3 regions of the Bacillus hominis genome follow, and region 3 is predicted to be linked to each of the others. Evidence: riboswitches for the same ligand, from Rfam matches in the RefSeq annotation. Region 3 holds a riboswitch; each other region holds the start of a gene.
What was found. A riboswitch is a leader RNA that binds a small molecule or an ion and turns the genes downstream of it on or off. The one in region 3 is predicted to bind S-adenosylmethionine.
Positions count from the first base shown of each region.

Region 1: it holds a riboswitch for S-adenosylmethionine, as region 3 does, so the genes downstream of both, QUF93_RS09395 (Na+/H+ antiporter NhaC family protein) here and QUF93_RS22445 (bifunctional homocysteine S-methyltransferase/methylenetetrahydrofolate reductase) in region 3, are expected to answer to the same signal.
Region 2: it holds a riboswitch for S-adenosylmethionine, as region 3 does, so the genes downstream of both, mtnK (S-methyl-5-thioribose kinase) here and QUF93_RS22445 (bifunctional homocysteine S-methyltransferase/methylenetetrahydrofolate reductase) in region 3, are expected to answer to the same signal.

Region 1 is NZ_JAUCFS010000005.1:1,370,080-1,376,743, reverse strand. It holds gene liaF (cell wall-active antibiotics response protein LiaF) at 1-505, opposite strand, end outside; gene QUF93_RS09405 (PspA/IM30 family protein) at 614-1,276, opposite strand; gene QUF93_RS09400 (lmo0954 family membrane protein) at 1,326-1,682, opposite strand; gene QUF93_RS09395 (Na+/H+ antiporter NhaC family protein) at 1,912-3,228, opposite strand; SAM riboswitch class I at 3,323-3,429, opposite strand; gene QUF93_RS09390 (ribonuclease FAU-1 family protein) at 3,550-4,068, opposite strand; gene gltP (glutamate/aspartate:proton symporter GltP) at 4,137-5,411, opposite strand; gene QUF93_RS09380 (murein hydrolase activator EnvC family protein) at 5,913-6,664, shown strand, end outside.
Region 2 is NZ_JAUCFS010000005.1:3,646,116-3,652,779, reverse strand. It holds gene QUF93_RS21365 (pyridoxal phosphate-dependent aminotransferase) at 1-921, opposite strand, end outside; gene QUF93_RS21360 (carbon-nitrogen family hydrolase) at 936-1,799, shown strand; SAM riboswitch class I at 1,871-2,012, shown strand; gene mtnK (S-methyl-5-thioribose kinase) at 2,104-3,285, shown strand; gene mtnA (S-methyl-5-thioribose-1-phosphate isomerase) at 3,282-4,337, shown strand; gene QUF93_RS21345 (YvrJ family protein) at 4,412-4,549, shown strand; gene QUF93_RS21340 (3-hydroxybutyrate dehydrogenase) at 4,701-5,477, opposite strand; gene QUF93_RS21335 (PadR family transcriptional regulator) at 5,590-5,922, shown strand; gene QUF93_RS21330 (DUF1129 domain-containing protein) at 5,922-6,664, shown strand, end outside.
Region 3 is NZ_JAUCFS010000005.1:3,828,294-3,834,957, forward strand. It holds gene metH (methionine synthase) at 1-2,811, opposite strand, end outside; gene QUF93_RS22445 (bifunctional homocysteine S-methyltransferase/methylenetetrahydrofolate reductase) at 2,811-4,643, opposite strand; SAM riboswitch class I at 4,713-4,822, opposite strand; SAM riboswitch class I at 5,026-5,139, shown strand; gene metI (cystathionine gamma-synthase/O-acetylhomoserine thiolyase) at 5,325-6,437, shown strand; gene metC (cystathionine beta-lyase) at 6,434-6,664, shown strand, end outside.

The DNA.
Region 1 (6,664 bases), 2.5 Mb from region 3:
CCCCCTCTGGAATCATAGCAGTTGTTAAATCAATCTCGACATCACAAGCACCATATTGGACGTTAATATCCTCTAGTTCATAAATATGATCCATCATTCGTACATTACCTACAAACATATTTTTTATATACGGTTCTGTACGATATATTTGTTTTTCTTCATCTATATATCCCTTTTCTTTAATTTCAACTTTCATTGCTTTTTGCTGATGTCCTTGTTGAATAAGTTGATAACCAATTAAAGCTAAACAAGCAAACACAACAAGTACGAATGCTGCTGATGAAAATAAGAAGAATAAGAATACAATACCACCGACAAATAAAAATACATTCCCTCTTACATAACGGTTCTTCTTTCGATAATGTCTTCCAAACATAATCATAATAAATGCAAATATTAGACCACCTGGTTCAAAATGTCCAAGTATCATATCAAGAAAAAGACCGAATCCAAATATGATGAGGAGCATCCCCATTAATTGTGTTTTTGAAAAGTGCTTCTTCATTTCAGCTCCCCTCCCTCTTTGTCACATATACATAGAAGAAAAGGCATTGCTTTCCAACACCTTTTCTTCTATCACTATATCATAAGCCTGTTTTATTATATACTACAATTATTTTGTTACTTCTTTCGTTAACGATACTTCATTTTTCTCTTTCATTTCACGCTCTAGTTTTGCAATTTTCATATCAAATGTATCACGCTCATGCTCTTCATTTATACGAAGCTCTAAATCACGAATGTGATCTTCAATTTCTTCGAATCGTAAGAACGGATTATTTTCATCCATTTTATGAATAGCAGTATTCATACGGCGGTTTGCATGCGCCATATTTTCACGTGCCATTAATTCCATACGCTTTGCGTTCATTTCTTTTAATTTATTTTTCATTTCTGAAAGACGACGCTCTAACTCATCAATTTGCTCTACAACACCAGCATACATTTCTTCTAAGCGAGTTACTTGCCCTTCATAATACGCTACTTCTTCTAATGCACGTTCATGCAATTGTAATTCGCCTGCTTCTTGTGCGATGATAGCTTGCTTTGATCTTTTATTAACGAAATAACGTGCTTGCTCAAGCTCACGAGCAAAGTTAGATTTTAATGTTTTATGACGCTGAATTAACTTCTCAATTTTTGTTATTTCACGCTCACTATCACGTAAATATTGGTTTAACATAGCAATTGGATTTTTTCTTTCTTTCTCATCTAACACATTATGAAAATCAGCTAAAATTGCATCGCGTACACGTCCGAATAAAGATTGTTTCATTATAATCTTCCTCTCTTCTACTTTATAATTTGATTTGATTTATTTTATATTAGTTTTTCATTAACTTGTTCCACTCATCTTCAAAGTTGCTATATGGTTTAGAACTTTCTGGAGCAGAATCAACAACTACATTTTTTTCTTTTTTCCACTCACGGTATCCGTAGTATAAAACTACTAATGCTGCGATACCGATTAATGCTGGGGAATGAGAAAGTGCAATGGACAAACCGATTAAACCAACAATACCCCAAGCTAACTTTCCAAAGAATGATTTAGCTCGCACAAATGATTTATAGCTCCAGTACACAACTCCTGCTCCAATGGCGAATCCTACAATACCAGCAAGACTACCAAGAGCAATTAAAGCCAAAATACCGGCTGCGATAAACGCTAGAAATTGTTTCATCTTGTGCTTGCCTCCCTTCGATTTGATACTCTTATCTTAACTATTTTTTCATTTTTCCATAACGAGCTTAAGAACTGTTTTCGACTCAGACTTAAGACCGAGTTGCATTCAGCCTTTTGTAAAAATATAAGGAAAGATAGGATAACGCACTCTTTTATCGCACATAAAAAGCCGTTCAGAGAATATTCTCTGAACGGCTTCAGTTGCTACTAATAAAATTCATATTTAATTATGCTGTTTTATGATACTCTTTCTTTTCCGCCGCTTTAGAAAACCTCGGGAAACCAATTAATATAGAAATGATTCCACATACTCCAACTAAAATTGGATAGAATGCATATGGCAACAATTCAATCGGAGATAAAGCTGCAAATCCTGCCGCTGTTAACATTTGAGCACCATATGGGATTAACCCTTGTATACAGCAAGAGAAAAGATCCAGTACACTCGCTGATTTACGGGGATCAATTTCATACTGATCCGCAATATTTTTCGCAAGCGGACCTGTAAAAATGATAGAGATTGTATTATTTGCTGTACACATATTCGTCATACTCACTAAACCAGCAATGCCGAACTCTGCTCCTTTTTTCGAACGAATATTACGTGTTAAAAGATTCATTAAATATTGAATACCACCATTATACTGAATAAGCTCAACCATACCACCTATTAAAATTGCAAGTAATACTAATTCCATCATACTGCCCATTCCAGTCGTTACACTTTTAAAGAAACTCTCTAACGTATAACTTCCATCTATAAGACCGATAACACCAGATAGTACAGTTCCACCTGTCAATACGATAAGTACATTCCAACCAAGTAATGCTGTAACAAGTACACCTGCATATGGTAATATCTTCACCCAATCAAATGTTTGAGCTTTAATTTCTGTATCACTTCCTAAAGTAATCATTACTAATAGTACAATTGTAATGATTGCAGCTGGCAATACAATTAAAAAGTTCGTTTTAAACTTATCTTTCATTTCTGTTCCTTGTGAACGAACTGCTGCAATTGTTGTGTCAGAAATAAATGATAAATTATCACCAAACATCGCTCCGCCGACAACCGTCGCCATTGTTAATGCAATCGAGATATCAGTTTGCCCACTAATACCTACAGCAATCGGCGCTAATGCCGCTATTGTTCCCATTGAAGTTCCCATCGCTAATGAAATAAATGCCCCGATAATAAAAATTCCAGCAACGATAAATCCTTGCGGTAAAATAGATAGCGCTAAGTTGACTGTAGAATCGACTCCGCCCATCCCTTTTGCTGTTTCAGAAAATGCACCTGCAAGCACAAAAATTAATACCATAATCATAATATCTGGATTTCCTGCACCTTTTGCAAATCGTTCTACTTTTACATTAAAGCTTTCTTTACGATTCATCGCTAAAGCGATTCCTACAGCAATTGAAATCGCTACAAGTATCGGCAATTTATAGAAATCACCTGTAATAATTCCAGAACCAATAAATAGTGCCAAAAATATCCCAAGCGGTAATAAAGCTAAACCATTTCCTCTCGTTTCTTTCAAAGTACCATCTCTCCCTAGTTTCAACCTTTTTCTAATGAATAACAAAAGACCTCTTCCAACGAGAAGAGGTCTTATACATCTATAAGAAACACTCTTCTCATCTTTCAAGCAACATGCTTGCTGGATTTGGCACAGCACTCTGAAATCGAGTCCGCTGCCGAGGCATCGTAGGGCCAGTCCCTCCGCCTCTCTTTATAAGAAGGTTTCGTATTTATTTTTTAATAATAATTTCTTCTCTAACTTTACTTGCTTACAAAAAAAAAGTCAATTATTTTTTGTATAGATTTTTTTGGTAATTATACAAAAACACGAATACAGCAATCATTTCAACTTTTCAATTTCTTTCTCTAAAATTGAAATCCAATAAAATTCTCTCTTTTTTATTGCCGCTATTATCCATTTTGTTGTATGCCAAGCTAACTCATATTCTTCCTTTGTAACATCCCCCATTTTATATGCATCCTCTAACTCATCTTCATCCAATACATATATTTCACCGTTTGGTAACAATACTACATCTAAATATAAATCATCAAAATAAGGTAAACCTCGTTCGTCTATTTCATATTTTTTCGTTACGTCAATATAATATTGCACTAATTTTTTTCTATCATCTAGCATAGCTGTTATCGCAAAGTTCTTCCTGGTTATAAAATATTGCATCCATGTATACCCATCATCTGCAATACAAAGCTCTTTACCATTGTATTCTTTATAACTAGGCTCTCTCACTTTTTTTATATCCAATACCCCTAACATACCTGCTTCAACTTGCTTGACTATATAATTCTTCTCTATTAGTCTCTTCCACGAAGAACCGTCACCATATTTACGTTTCATTTCGCCCGCTCCTCTTCTATATATAGAAAAGCCCCCACATATTATGTGAGAGCTTGTTCATATTATAATTAAGCTGCTTGACCTTTTTCAGATATCTCTTTTAAATAAGCTTGTCCTTTTTCAGCGTCATATTGACCTTCCCACTTAGACATAACTACAGCTGCTAAAGAGTTACCTACAACGTTAACTGCTGTACGAGCCATATCTAGAATACGGTCAATACCAGCAATGAATGCTAAACCTTCAGCTGGAATACCTACTGTACCAAGTGTCGCTAATAATACAACGAATGATACGCCCGGTACACCCGCGATACCTTTTGATGTAACCATTAATACAAGTAATAATGTAATTTGTTCCGTAAGGGATAAATCAATACCGTACATTTGCGCTAAGAAAATTGCTGCAATTGCTTGATATAAAGTTGATCCATCTAAGTTAAATGAATAACCTGTCGGAATAACGAAAGATGTAATTGCTTTCGGGCAACCGAATTTCTCCATTTTCTCCATAATTTTTGGTAAAACTGTTTCTGAACTTGCTGTAGAGTACGCTAAGATCAGCTCGTCTTTTAAAATCTTAAAGAATTGGAAAATGTTAACTCCGAATATTTTCGCTGTAATTCCTAGTACAACTACAACGAAGAAGATCATTGCTCCGTATACTACAATGAGTAATTTTCCTAATGGAATTAGTGAAGAAAGACCAAATGTAGAAACTGTAACACCAATTAATGCGAATACACCAAATGGTGCAAATTTCATAACTTGGTTCGTAACGTAAAACATGGCGTCTGCTACACCTTGGAAAAATTGTAGGACTGGTTTACCACGCTCACCAATTGCTGCTACACCTAAACCAAATAGTACAGAGAAGAAGATAATAGCAAGCATATCACCTTCAGCTAATGATTTCATAATGTTCGTCGGAACAATATTTACAAATGTATCCGCAAACGAATGACTTTGTACTTGCTCTGTTGTTTCTGCATATTTAGAAATATCCGTTTTTGTTAATTTTTCCATATCAACGCCTTTTCCAGGTTGGAAAATGTTCGCTATTAATAGACCAACAACAATTGCAATTGTTGTAATAATTTCAAAGTAAAGAATTGTCTTTCCGCCTAGTCGGCCTAGTTTTTTAACATCGCCAACACCAGCAACACCAACAACAATACTTGCTACAACAATCGGCACAACGATCATTTTAATTAATCGGATGAAAATATCGCCAATTGGTTGTAAGTACTTCGCAACTGCTGGATTATCAAAGAAAATCGCACCAACTGCAATACCTAGTGCAAGACCAATTAATATTTGCCATGCAAGTCCTATTCTTTTCATACTTGTTGTAACCCCCTTCGATGTGTCACTCTATCTATCTCTCATTCTATCTATCTCTATAAAACTAAGAAATTAAGAGTATTACATATTATTCGACAATTCACTACATTTTGTCCCTGTTAAAAATCATAAATCAAAAATTAAAATCTGACAACAAAATAAGTTTGCCCGAACGCAAATAATTTTCTTGACAAAAACAAACCCCATGTCAGAAAACCTCACATGAGATCGATTCCTCACTAGTGATTTATAGGTTTTTAAAGTGATGTTTCACCCCCAAAAAACTCCATCACTTTCCATATTTTTCTTAAAAAACAAAATAGAAATCCACACCTTTTTATACATTCAAGAATTTTAACTTTATGACGAACAATACGAAAAAACACTAAATTCCGACAAAACTTAGCAATTTCATAAAATTTTCTTTACATTATGATTACAATGATAGACACCCTTCTTCTTATGATATATAACATTCATAGGGAAAGGAGCCAGACAACCATGAAAAAGAAATTTGCAGCGTTTAGCGTTTTAGCAGCAGGAACGATTTTTGTTTCTCCATTACTTTCACCTGTATACGCTGAAACAAATCAAGATAAATTATCTAATATACAATCAGAATTAGATGGCAAACAAAATGACTTACAAAATAAATCAGCTGAGAAAGAACAAATAGAAAAAGAAATTCAAGAATTACAAAAGAAAATCGATGAATTAACTACTTCTATTAATAAAAACGAAGCTGAATTAAATGATACAAAAAAAGAAATTAGCAAAACACAACAAGTAATTGCTGACAAAAAGAAACATATAGAGCAATTACAAACAAACATAGATACGCGTCAGGAAATTATTAAACAACGATTACAATCTATGCAAGAAAAACCTCGTACAAATATTATCACAGAGGTATTAACAACTTCTACAAACATTGCTGACCTTGTTGATAATATGTACTCCGTAAGTTTAATAATAAACAACGATACAGATATTGTGAAAAAACAAACAACTGATCAAAATGCTATAACGACAGAAAAAGAAGCTGTTGAGAAAAAAGAGCAACAACTGAAAGAATCTGAGCAAAAATTAGTACAAAAACAGCAAGAATTACAAAATAACCAGCAGCAGCAACAAACTTTCATTAACGATCTACATACGAAAGTAGCAAAAGTAGATTCAGAGATTGAAGGATTAGAAGAGTCAAAAGGTATTTTAGAAAATCAGCGTCAAGCTGTTCAAAAAGCAATTGAAGA
Region 2 (6,664 bases), 180 kb from region 3:
AAGAGCATTTCTCCTAGATTCGTAACTATTTACAAGATCTGTTACACAAGACTGTGAACTTAATAGCGCTTCGCGGGCTGCGTCTTGAACTGCACCAAAAATACTAACATACATATGATCTTGCAATAGGTTAATTGTTTCGATGACACTTTCATTCCCGACTGCAAAAGCAATACGCCACCCAGCCATATTGAAAGTTTTTGATAATGTGTAAATTTCAATTCCTGTATCTTTGGCCCCATCTGCTTGCAAGAAACTAACGGGTTTTTGACCATCAAATCCGATAGCACCGTAAGCAAAATCATGAACAACTAATATATTATGTTTATTAGCAAAATGAATGGTTTCATCAAAAAAATCTTTTGATGCAGTAGCGCCAGTAGGATTGTTTGGATAGTTTAAAAACATTAACTTTGCGTGCTCGGCGATAGAGTCATCAATCTTCGTATAATCCGGTAAAAAGTTATTTTCTGCAATAAGCGGCATTGTTTCAAATTTTGCTTTTGCTAAAGCAACCCCGGATAAATAATCTGGATAGCCTGGATCTGGAACGAGAATAGTATCACCAGGGTTTGTAAAACAAATTGGCAATTCTACTAATCCAGCTTTTCCACCAAACAAAATAGCAACTTCAGTTTCGGGATTTACTACTACATCATATTCACGTTGATAGAATGTTGCCACGGCTTCTTTTAAACTTTCATGTCCGCGAAATGGCGGATATTTATGATGAATGGTCTTTTCGGCAGCATCTTGTAAAGCTTTTACGATATGCTGCGGTGTTGGTTGATCTGGATTACCTTGACCTAGATTAATAACATCGTGACCAGCTGCAACGACTTTGTTAACTTTTGCAACAAGTGAAGCAAAAAATTGTGTTGGCAATGATGTTACTATCTCAGAAGGTTGAAATAATTTCATACTTTCCACCTCTTTTGAAAGTTGTTACAATTCTAGTGACAAATGATATAATCTTTCCAGTATTTTGTAAAGAAAAAAATAAGAATGGGGCTGACAAAATGAAAGTCGCATGTATTCAAATGGATATTGTCTTTGGAGATGTAGAAAAAAATATTGAGAACGCTAAAAATAAAATTAGTGAAGCGATGAAGGAAAGACCAGATGTTATCGTCTTACCAGAACTATGGACAACAGGATATGATTTAACGAGACTTTCTGAAATTGCAGATAGGAATGGATTAGAAACGAAAGAAAAGTTGAAAGAATGGTCGAAGCAATATGGTGTACATATTGTTGGTGGTTCCATAGCAAAGCAAACAGAGCAAGGTGTTACCAATACAATGTATGTTGTAAACAAGGAAGGAGAGCTAGTCAATGAATATAGTAAAGTGCATTTATTTCAGCTGATGGATGAACATAAATATTTAGTAGCGGGTAATGAGACAGGTGAATTTAAGCTAGATGATGTAGAGTGTGCTGGCACAATTTGTTATGATATTCGCTTTCCGGAGTGGATGCGTGTTCATACTGCTAAAGGTGCAAAAGTTTTATTTGTTGTAGCAGAATGGCCATTAGTTCGTCTAGCACATTGGCGCTTGCTTCTGCAGGCGAGAGCAGTTGAAAATCAGTGTTATGTTGTTGCCTGTAATAGGGCAGGGAAGGACCCAAATAATGAATTTGCAGGTCATTCTTTAATTGTCGATCCTTGGGGTGAAATGGTGGTAGAGGCAAATGAAGAGGAATCCATTTTGTTTGGCGAACTTAAATTCGAGAAAATTCAAGAGGTTCGTAAAGGGATTCCAGTTTTTGCAGATCGTCGTCCAGAATTATACAAATAAAATATTGACAAGTGATTTTTATTCTTGGTATAGTCTTCAACATAAAGTTAAAAATTCAAAAAATTATACAACTCTTATCAAGAGCAGGTGGAGGGATTTGGCCCGATGAAGCCCAGCAACCGACCGTAATACCATTGTGAAATGGGGCGTGTATTTACGCCAAAAGGCACGGTGCTAATTCCAGCAGAAAGTATACTTTCTGGCAGATAAGAGGGGAGAAGATTAACTTCAAACCTCTTTCTTTGTGGAAAGAGGTTTTTCTGCGTCAGAAAAACCTCTGAATTAAAAAAAGGGGGAGAAGACGATGGGATATTATTCATTAACAGAAGTAACGGCTGTACAATATGCGAAAGAACATGGCTATTTTGAAAAGAAATCAAATGTCATCTGTCATGAAATTGGAGATGGAAACTTAAATTACGTGTTCAAATTAGATGATGGAGAGAAGTCGATTATAATAAAACAAGCACTTCCATATGCGAAAGTAGTTGGTGAGAGCTGGCCGTTGTCTATAAAAAGAGCAACGATTGAAAGTAAGGCATTACAAATTTTTGCGAAGTATGTACCAGAATACGTTCCGGAAGTATACAGTCATGATGAGAAGTTGGCAGTGACGGTAATAGAAGACCTATCAAGACTAACAATTACAAGAAGAGGGTTAATAGACGGAGAGGAGTATCCACTTTTATCTCAGCATATCGGTCGTTTTCTAGCAAATGTTTTATTTTATACTTCAGATTTCGGTCTACAGTCAGAAGAGAAAAGGGTACTAGAGGGTACATTTGTAAATCCAGACCTTTGTAAAATAACAGAAGATTTAGTGTTTACAGATCCGTTTGGGCATTACGATACGAATGATTATGAGCCAGAGTTACAACTAGCGGTTGATGAACTGTGGAGTGACAAAACTTTAAAATTAAAAGTAGCACAGTATAAGTATAAGTTTTTAACGAGAAAAGAAGCGCTCATTCATGGGGATTTACATACTGGTAGTATATTTTCATCGCCTTCTGAAACGAAAGTAATTGATCCAGAATTTGCAACGTACGGTCCATTTGGATTTGATCTTGGTCAATTTATTGCAAATTTATTATTAAATGCATTATCTAGAGAAGAAGAACAGAGAAATGTACTATTTTTCCATATAGAAAAAACATGGAGTCATTTTGTAGAAACTTTTACGAAGTTATGGATTGGAGAAGGTGTAGAAGCATATACGAAAGAAAAACAATGGTTACCAATTATTTTGCAAAATATCTTTACTGATGCTGTCGGATTTGCAGGATGTGAATTAATTCGAAGAACAATTGGTTTAGCTCATGTAGCTGATTTAGATGAAATAGCAAATAAAGAAAAAAGAATTCAAGCTAAGAAACAAGCCCTAAACTTAGGAAAAGAACTAATAAAATATGAATCTAAGAGTGCTGATATTCAACTGTTTCGAACATTATTTCAACAAACAGTTTCGGGGGGCATAAAAGCATGAGCATGATTGTTACTGTGCCGAGATCTGTAAGTTGGAAAGGTGATACAATTGCGGTATTAAATCAAACAAAGTTGCCTCATAGTACAGAATATAAAACGTTGACGACTATTGAAGAGGTATGGAAAAGTATCATAATGTTAGAAGTACGCGGAGCGCCTGCAATTGGAATTGTAGCTGCGTTTGGTTTGGCGCTTGCGGCAAAGAAATATAATACTGTACATATTGAGGAGTTTCAAAAGAAGTTTAATAGAGATTGTAATTATTTAGGGACATCACGTCCGACGGCAGTGAATTTATTTTGGGCAATTGATCGCATGAGAGAATCAATTCGAGAGATTACTACAATAAAAGAAGCGCAAAAAATATTAGAAGAAGAAGCGCTTCGCATTCAGCAGGAAGATGAAGAGGTGTGCCGGAGTATTGGAGAGCATGCGTTAACATGCTTTAAAGACGGTGATAACATTTTAACAATTTGTAACGCTGGGAGTATTGCAACTGCACGATATGGTACTGCATTAGCCCCTTTTTATATCGGAAAAGAGAAAGGTGTGCGTTTACATGCATACGCGTGTGAAACGAGACCGGTTTTACAAGGTGGTCGTTTAACGACATGGGAATTGAAGCAAGCAGACATTGATGTAACGCTTATTACGGATAATACTGCAGCACATGCAATTCGAACGAAAGAAATTAATGCGATTATTGTAGGAGCAGATCGAATCGTTGAAAACGGTGATACTGCTAATAAAATAGGAACATTAAATTTAGCTATATTAGCAAAGTATTTCGGTATCCCATTTTACGTTGCAGCACCTTTATCTACATTTGATACTACGAAACAAACAGGTGCTGAAATTGTCATTGAAGAAAGAGATGAAACAGAAGTTACGAAAATTTTTGGGAAACAAGTGGCGCCACTTGGAACGCCTGTATTTAACCCTGCATTTGACGTAACACCGCATGGATTAATTACAGGAATTATAACTGAGAAAGGTATTTTACGTGGAGATTATAAGCAAAAAATTACGTCATTATTTGAAAAAACAAGCTAATCACAAAGAGCTTGTTTTTTTATGCCTAAGATTCTCTTTTCCTCTTATTTATGTAATGAAGGGAGGAGAGAAAGATGGAAGAGTGGATCGGGATGATAGGTAATGTGGGATTTCCAATTGTTGTAACGTTATATTTACTACATCGCATTGAAAGTAAATTAGACGGAGTGATTGTTGCAATTGAGAAACTCCCTAAACAATTACTAAAGTAGGAAGATCTTCGCGATAGAAAGTAAAATAAGGTTTGCTCTTCGTGAGCAAACTTTATTTTTTATCCCGCATTAACTGCCCGTAAAAGCCCGATTGGTGAAGGCTAATAATCAGTGGGGGATGAACAAAACCTCCACTGATTAAAGTTTCACTTTATTGAGCAGTATATCCACCATCGATAACAACAGCTTGACCAGTTATGCCTTTTGCCTTTTCACTTGCTAAAAACATAGCATAATCTGCAATTTCTTGTACTTGCAACAAGCGCTTCTGCGGTACAAGAGGATAAATAACATCTTCTAAAACATTTTCAAGTGGTACATTTCGTGTAGTTGCTAAATCTTGTAGTTGATTTCGTACAAGGGGAGTATCAACATATCCGGGACAAAGAGCGTTTACAGTAATTCCATGAGTTGCTCCCTCTAAAGCAGCCACTTTTGTTAATCCGATTACGCCATGTTTCGCACTATTATAAGCAGCTTTTCCAGCAAATCCGACAAGGCCGTTAATAGAAGCGATATTAATAATTCGTCCATACTGTTGTTTCTTCATAATAGGAAAGGCAAGCTTGGTTGCAATAAATGGAGCAATTTGCATAATTTTAATAAGAAGTTCGAACTTATCCGTTGGAAAATCTTCAATTGGTGAGACGTGTTGCATGCCTGCGTTGTTAATTAATACGTCTAATGAACCGAAGTGAGTAACTGTTTGAGAAATTGCTGCTGCAATTTCTTCTTCAGCTGTAACGTCACATTTTAAACCGATAGCTTGATAGCCTTCTTTTTGCAATTGTTCAGCAGCTTCTTTTGCACGATCTTCAAGACGATCACTAATGATAACTTTAGCACCTTCTTTTGCGAAAGCACTTCCCATTTCATAACCAATACCGCTCGCAGCACCTGTTAAAAAGACAACTCGATTTGTAACCATGATGAAAAACACTCCTTCATAATAAAAGTTCTCTTATTGCTCTATTTAGAGAGGAGATAATGAAATTCCTGCAAACATTTGGAAAAAAATCTTTAGCAGGAGGATTTGAAATATGTCGACAAGTCAAATGCTAAAAGGAATTTTAGAAGGATGCTTACTTGCTATTATTTCTGAAGGTGAAATATACGGTTATGAAATGAGCGAAAAACTAGGGAAGTATGGTTTTACAATGGCAAGTGAGGGAAGTATTTATCCGTTATTAATACGAATGCAAAAAGAAGAGCTAATAACAAGTGTAATGAAGGAATCTCCATCTGGTCCAAAACGGAAGTATTATACGTTAACAGGTAAGGGAAAAGATGCACTAGACGAATTTATGGATCGTTGGGAAGCGATGCAAAGTAGTGTAGAACGTCTGCTTGAAGGAAAGGGGAGGAAAAAATAATGCTATCTAATGAAGCAAGACAGTTCTTATTAGATATGAGATTGTTTTTGACAGCAAAGGGTATGAAAGAAAGCGACATTGAAAGCTTTATAGAAGATGCAGAGTTGCATTTAATAGAAGGTGAGAGTGATGGGAAAAGTGTAGAAGAAATTTTCGGAAGCTCACCGAAAGAATATGCCAATGAACTTGTAAAAGTGATGGAAAGAGATAGGCAGGAAACGTGGAAGCAAATCGGTTTTACAGTAATGAATATCGTTTCGTTTTGGATTATTGCTTCTATTTTAATAGTGAATAATGGGATGTTACAAATTTCACTTATTCAGTGTATTGGTTATAGTTTTACATTGGTTTTATCTGTTATGAGTCCTAATTTTCTACTTCGTAAAATGACCTTTGTCACGAGCTTTACAAAAACGTGGTTTTCTATGTGGTCTTTAGTCATGATAGCGCCAATGTTTTTATTAGGAGCTGTTACGATATTAGATGTAGTATATCCTACAAAGATGTTTACATTGACTCTAGTCCAAAGTTATATATTAGCTGGTGAGGTTTTTATTATCACAGTAGCTATAAATATGTATTTTGAAGGATGGTTTAAAAATTTATATTTAATCATTCCGCTTTCTATTATGTTAGTGTTTAAAACATTTACATCGGAAGATATCGTCCCAATGTTATTTCAAGTTATATGTTTATACGGAATTTTATTTATTTTAATCTTCCTTGAAATTATGATGAAGAC
Region 3 (6,664 bases):
AGATTGTCCTTCTTGTAATAATTCATCAATTAAATCATTTAGCTCATGCGCTCTTTTATCCCCTTCTTGCAGGAGTTTTTTTACGTTTCCTTTTAATCCAAGGTGATGTCCAAGTAGCATTTGTCTATTTAAAAACGGCGCGAGATGTGCAACTGGAATATCGCGTAATACAATTCGTTTTGTTGAATCAGGTATCATAACCTCCGCCTTGAGTAATGGCTCAATTACTGCTGGAATTTCCACTTTCTTCTCTTCTTTTTTTACGATATGAAGATGACGTTCTTTTTTATCCTGTTTCATCTTCTCACGTTCTTCTTCTTTTTGAAGCTTATTAATAATATCAAGCCCCGTCATAACATCACTCGCATAGCATACGAGCCCTTTATATGATGGAGAAATACGATTATCTGTAAATTTTCTCGTTAGCGCTGCACCACCGACAACGATTGGAATATCAATATTTGCCGCTTTTAAATCTTCAGCTGTTGTTACCATTTGTTGGGCTGATTTTACTAGCAAGCCTGAAAGACCAATAATATCAGGCTTCTTCTCTTGTACTTCTTGAACAATTCGATCCGAACGAACATTAATCCCTAAATTAATAATTTCATATCCGTTATTTGATAAAATAATTTCAACGAGATTTTTCCCAATATCATGTACGTCACCTTTTACAGTCGCTAATAACACTTTCCCTTTTTTCGCACTATCACTAGATTCCATATGTGGCTCTAAATAACTTACGGCAGCTTTCATACTTTCAGCACTTTGCAATACTTCAGCAACGATAAGCTCATTACCATTAAATAATCGTCCCACCTCATCCATTCCTGTCATAAGCGGCCCGTTAATAATATCCAGAGGTTTTCGTCCTTCTGTAAGCGCGAGACTTAGATCTTCTTGTAGTCCTTGCTTCGTACCTTCTACAATATAGTTTGCCAGTCGTTCATCAAGCGTTAGCGTTTCTTGTGTAGCGACTTCTTTCTTTTTGGCAACACGATAAAAGTTTGTAAATTCTTCTAACGTCTCTTTCGTCGTTTCAAATAATAATGCATCTGCAAGACGTTTTTCTTCCTCTGGAATTGACGCATAGCGTTCTAATTTTTCCGTGTTAACAATCGCATAATCTAATCCTGCTTTCGTTGCATGGTATAAAAAGACAGAGTTTAATACTTCACGTCCAGCTGGTGGTAAACCAAAAGATATGTTACTCACACCTAGAATCGTTAAACATTCTGGTAACGCTTCTTTAATAAGACGAATTCCTTCTATAGTCGCTGCCGCTGAACCTATATATTCTTCATCACCTGTTCCTACAGGAAACACAAGCGCATCAAAAATAATATCAGATGGGCGTATACCATACTTCTTCGTTAGTAATTCATAGCTTCTTTTAGCAATCTCTATCTTTCTTTCTGCACTAACTGCCATACCATCTTCATCAATTGTCCCTACAACTATCGCAGCACCGTATTTCCGAAGAAGGGGTGTCACTTTTTCAAAACGTTCTTCTCCATCCTCTAAATTAATAGAATTGATAACACCTTTTCCTTGAATATAAGTAAGAGCTTTCGCCATAACATTTTCATCTGTTGAATCAATCATAATAGGTACTTTTAACACTTTCGTAACTTCTGCCAGGAATCTTTCCATATCTTCTATTTCATCACGATCAGGGTCTGCCATACAAATATCAATAATATGAGCATTTTTCTTCACTTGCGCTCTTGCCACTTCAGCAGCCTCTTCAAATTTCCCTTCTGCTACTAATCTTTTAAACTTACGCGATCCAATTACGTTCGTCCTTTCTCCAACAAATAAAGGTCTCATAGAATCATCGTATTGCAACGCTTCTAGCCCACTAATTCCATGTCCAACCCTTTCATGATGCTCACGAGGATTAATCGAGGCAAGCGCCGATTTCATTGCACTTATATGTTCTGGTGTTGTGCCACAACAACCACCAATAATATTAATCCATCCTTCTTCAGCAAATCGCTTCACTTTTTCAGCAAGGGAAGATGGAGATTCATGATAATGTCCATCTTCATCAGGAAGACCAGCGTTTGGATAACAGGAAATATAACACTCCGATAAATCAGATAGAGAACGAATATGTTCCCTCATAAATTCTGGACCTGTAGCACAGTTTAATCCAACCGATAATGGCTTCATATGCTCTACCGATAAATAAAAGGCTTCGATCGTTTGACCCGCTAAAGTCGTTCCCATCGGTTCAATTGTTCCGGAAATCATAATAGGTACTATTTTGTTTAGTTCTTCAAACGCCGATTGAATTCCAAGGTAAGCAGCTTTCACATTACGCATATCTTGACTCGTCTCAACGAGTAATACATCAACTTCTCCTCTTAATAATCCTCTCGCTTGCCTTGTATATGCTTCGATTAACTCTTCAAAAGTCACACCGCCTGTAACACTAATTGCTTTCGTCGTTGGTCCCATCGCTCCCGCAACATATACTTCTTTCCCACTTTCTTTGACCGCTTGCTTCGCCAAAAGCGCTGCCCTTTCGTTTAACTCTTCATCTAAATGAGACAATGCATAATCACTTAATACAATATTCGTTGCACCAAAAGTATTCGTTTCAATAATATCTGCTCCAGCTTCAATGTAGACTTTATGAATATTTAAAATAACATCCGGTCTTGTTTTTACTAAATATTCATTACAACCTTCATATTCTTCTCCTCCAAAATCTTCCGCTGTTAAGTCTTCTTGCTGGATCATCGTTCCCATTGCACCATCTAATATTAAAATTTCATGTTGTAATCTCTCTTCTATTCGTTTCATCAATTAATACCCTCTTTCATTTCTTGCTTTTCTCTCACATATTTCACGAGATGTTCTGTAATTTCATATTTTAAAAACGGCGTAATAAGATAAATACCGTTAAAATATTTCATTGCCGCATCGATCAACTCTTGTGAAATACGAATTCCTTCCTCAATAGCAGCCTCTTTCGTTTCATGTCCATCCATTCTTTGTCTTATCTCTTCTGGAAGAGTAATACCCGGCACTTCAAAATGAAGAAAATCTGCATTCCGCTTACTTACTAACGGCATAATTCCAATAAAGATTGGTTGTTCCAAATGCTTTGTCGCTTCATATACTTCTTTAATTAAAGCTACATCATAAATCGGCTGAGTTAAGAAATATTCTGCTCCAGCATCTATTTTTCGTTCCATTCGTTTTACCGCTGCTTTTAAATGCCTTACATGAGGATTGAATGCCCCACCGACAGAAAACCTTGTTGCCGGACCAATTGATTTCCCTAAAATAGAGCGACCGTCGTTCATCTCTTTAATCATTTTAATTAGCTCTATAGATGACAAATCATATACAGAAGTTGCACCTGGAAAATCACCAACGCGCGCTGGATCACCAGTTAAAGCTAGCACTTCCTCCATACCTAATGCTGATAATCCAAGCAAGTGAGACTGTAGTCCAATGACGTTATGATCTCTACACGTTAAGTGCGTCAATACTGGAATATCATGCTTCGTTAATAATGCACCCATAGCCATATTCGAAACACGAGGAGATGCTAATGAATTATCTGCTAGAGTAATAGCATCCGCTCCAGCCCTTTTCAGTGCTCTTGCCCCTTCAAAAAATCGCTGCGTGTCTAACGTTTTCGGTGGATCTAATTCCACTACAACTGTCGTTTGTTTCTTTGCCTTCTCTGCGAGAGTAACATGAGCTCTCGAACGCTTCTCGTGTGTATGGACCACTTTAGGCCTTTGAATCGTCTCCTTTGCTATTACAGGTGTAATATTTGCAATAGCACGTTTCATTCCTGCAATATGTTCCGGGGTAGTACCACAACAACCGCCTAATAAACGAATACCTTGTTCAATAAATTTTGGTGTCATCTCTTCAAAATATGCTGGACTTCCCTCGTACACATAACGCCCTTCCACATAATTCGGGAGACCTGCATTCGGATATGCTGATAAGTAGCCATTTTGAGGAATCGATATCATTTTGAAAGCTTCCGTCATATGAAGTGGCCCTAGTTGACAGTTCAATCCAACAACATTGGCACCGTAGTCTAAAAGCTGTTTTAATATTTCATTGACATCATTCCCATTTTGAGTCGTACCTGCCTCATGTAACGCTAACTGAGCAACAATCGGAATATTCGTTTGTTTACGCAATACTTTAACGGCATGCAATAATTCAAATTCATCATAAAAAGTTTCTAATAGTAATCCATCAACCTGTTCTTCTAGTAAAGTACCTGCCTGCTCAAGTAACATAAATTCTCGCTCTATGTCAGTCGTTGTAACAGCACCAATATGTTTCATACCTCCAATTGTCCCTAAAATTGCATTCCGCTCTGTTACTGATGCTTTCGCAAGCTTCACTGCCGCTCTATTAATTTGGACAACTTGATTTTCTAATCCATACATACGTAATTTCGCTTCATTTGCCCCATACGTATTCGTTTGAATAACATCCGCTCCAGCAGCTACATATTGTTTATGGATTGATATAATTAAGTCCGGATCAGACAAATTCAATTCTTCAAAACTACTTTGTAAACCATGCGAATGTAATAAAGTTCCAACCGCACCATCGCCTATTACAATTCCTTTTGATAATAAATCTAGTAATTTCACGAATCTCCCTCATTTCTATCAATATAAAAACCCCTCTTCAAAGTGAAGAGGGGGACATAATCGTTCCTCCTCTTATTATGCAAAACACACGTTTTGCAGGTTTTAGCACCGTTTCAAACATTTAGTTTGAAGGTTGCCGGGTTTCACAGGGCCTTTCCCTCCACCGCTCTCAATAAGAGTTTGTCTTTATTATTTTATTTATGTAGCTAAAAGGAAATGCGTTCCCCTTTTAACAATGTTTGTTAATTTTTTATAAATTTAGCATGCACAAAAATAAAAGTCAATGACACTTGCGGAAAATTAAAAAAATATTTAAAATAAAGTTGCAATTCAATTATCTTTTGTTGTAAAGTTAAAAACATAATAAAATTTCATACGAACATTCTTATCTAGAGAGGTAGAGGGACTGGCCCTGTGACGCCTCAGCAACCATTAACGTTCATTCGTTAATAAGGTGCTAATTCCAGCAAATTGTGAAAGATTTGACAGATGAGAAGAAGACTCTATTCAAAACGAAAGCCTTCTTCTTAGAAGGCTTTTTTTATTTTACCCCGCATTAACGGGCAGTAAGATTCCCACCTCAAAATTCAGCTGGAACAAAGAAGTTAGGTTGGAATCGAACTGCCCGTAAAAGCCCGATTGGTTCAACTAATTGTTAATTTAAAAAGGAGGAATTTTCATATGTCAACTATCGAAACAAAACTAGCACAAATCGGAAACCGTAGCGAAACTACAACAGGAACTGTTAATCCACCCGTTTATTTCTCAACCGCTTATCGTCACGAAGGGCTTGGTAAATCTACTGGCTTTGACTATTCAAGAACTGGAAATCCGACTCGTGGTCTATTAGAACAGGCAATCGCAGACTTAGAATATGGCGAACAAGGTTATGCCTGTAGTTCAGGAATGGCAGCTGTGCTCCTCGTCCTTTCGTTATTCCGTTCTGGAGATGAACTTATTGTATCCGAGGATTTATATGGGGGAACGTATCGATTATTTTCTGAGCATGAAAAAAAGTGGAATATTCGATGTAGATACGTAAATACACAATCTATTAAACAAATTGAGAAAGCTATCACAACTGAAACAAAGGCTATTTTCATAGAAACTCCGACTAATCCACTAATGCAAGTTACTGATATCGCAAGTGTCGCAAGTGTAGCGAAAAGGCATGGACTACTTCTTATTGTAGACAACACATTCTACACGCCTTATATACAACAACCATTAACAGAAGGCGCCGATATCGTACTTCACAGTGCAACGAAATATTTAGGTGGGCATAACGATGTACTAAGCGGACTTGTCGTTGCAAAAGGAAAAGAACTTTGTGAGGAAATTGCTCATTATCATAATGCCTCAGGGGCTGTCTTAAGTCCATTTGACTCATGGCTATTAATTCGCGGTATGAAAACTTTAGCGCTTCGCATGAGACAACATGAAGAAAATGCGAAAGCAATTGTTGCTTATTTAAATGATGAAGACGGTGTGACAGATGTATTTTATCCAGGAAGAGGTGGTATGATTTCATTTCGTCTTAAAGATGAAACATGGATTAATCCATTCTTACAATCTTTATCTTTAATCACATTTGCTGAAAGTCTTGGTGGTGTAGAAAGTTTGATGACTTATCCAGCAACACAAACGCATGCTGATATTCCTGAAGAAATCAGAACGGCAAACGGGGTATGTAATCGTCTTCTACGATTCTCCGTCGGCATTGAAAATAGTAACGATTTAATCCAAGACTTAAAGCAAGCCATTAAACTTGTAAAAGAAGGTGTAAGAATATGAGTTATTCTATAGATACACTATTACTACACAACCAATATAAACACGATACACAAACAGGAGCTGTTAACGTTCCCATCTATAACACATCAACATTTCATCAGTTTGATGTAGATGCTTTCGGAAAGTATGACTATAGCCGCTCTGGAAATCCAACACGTGAAGCTCTTGAAGATATCATTGCTTTATTAGAAGGCGGGACAAAAGGATTCGCCTTTGCATCAGGTATT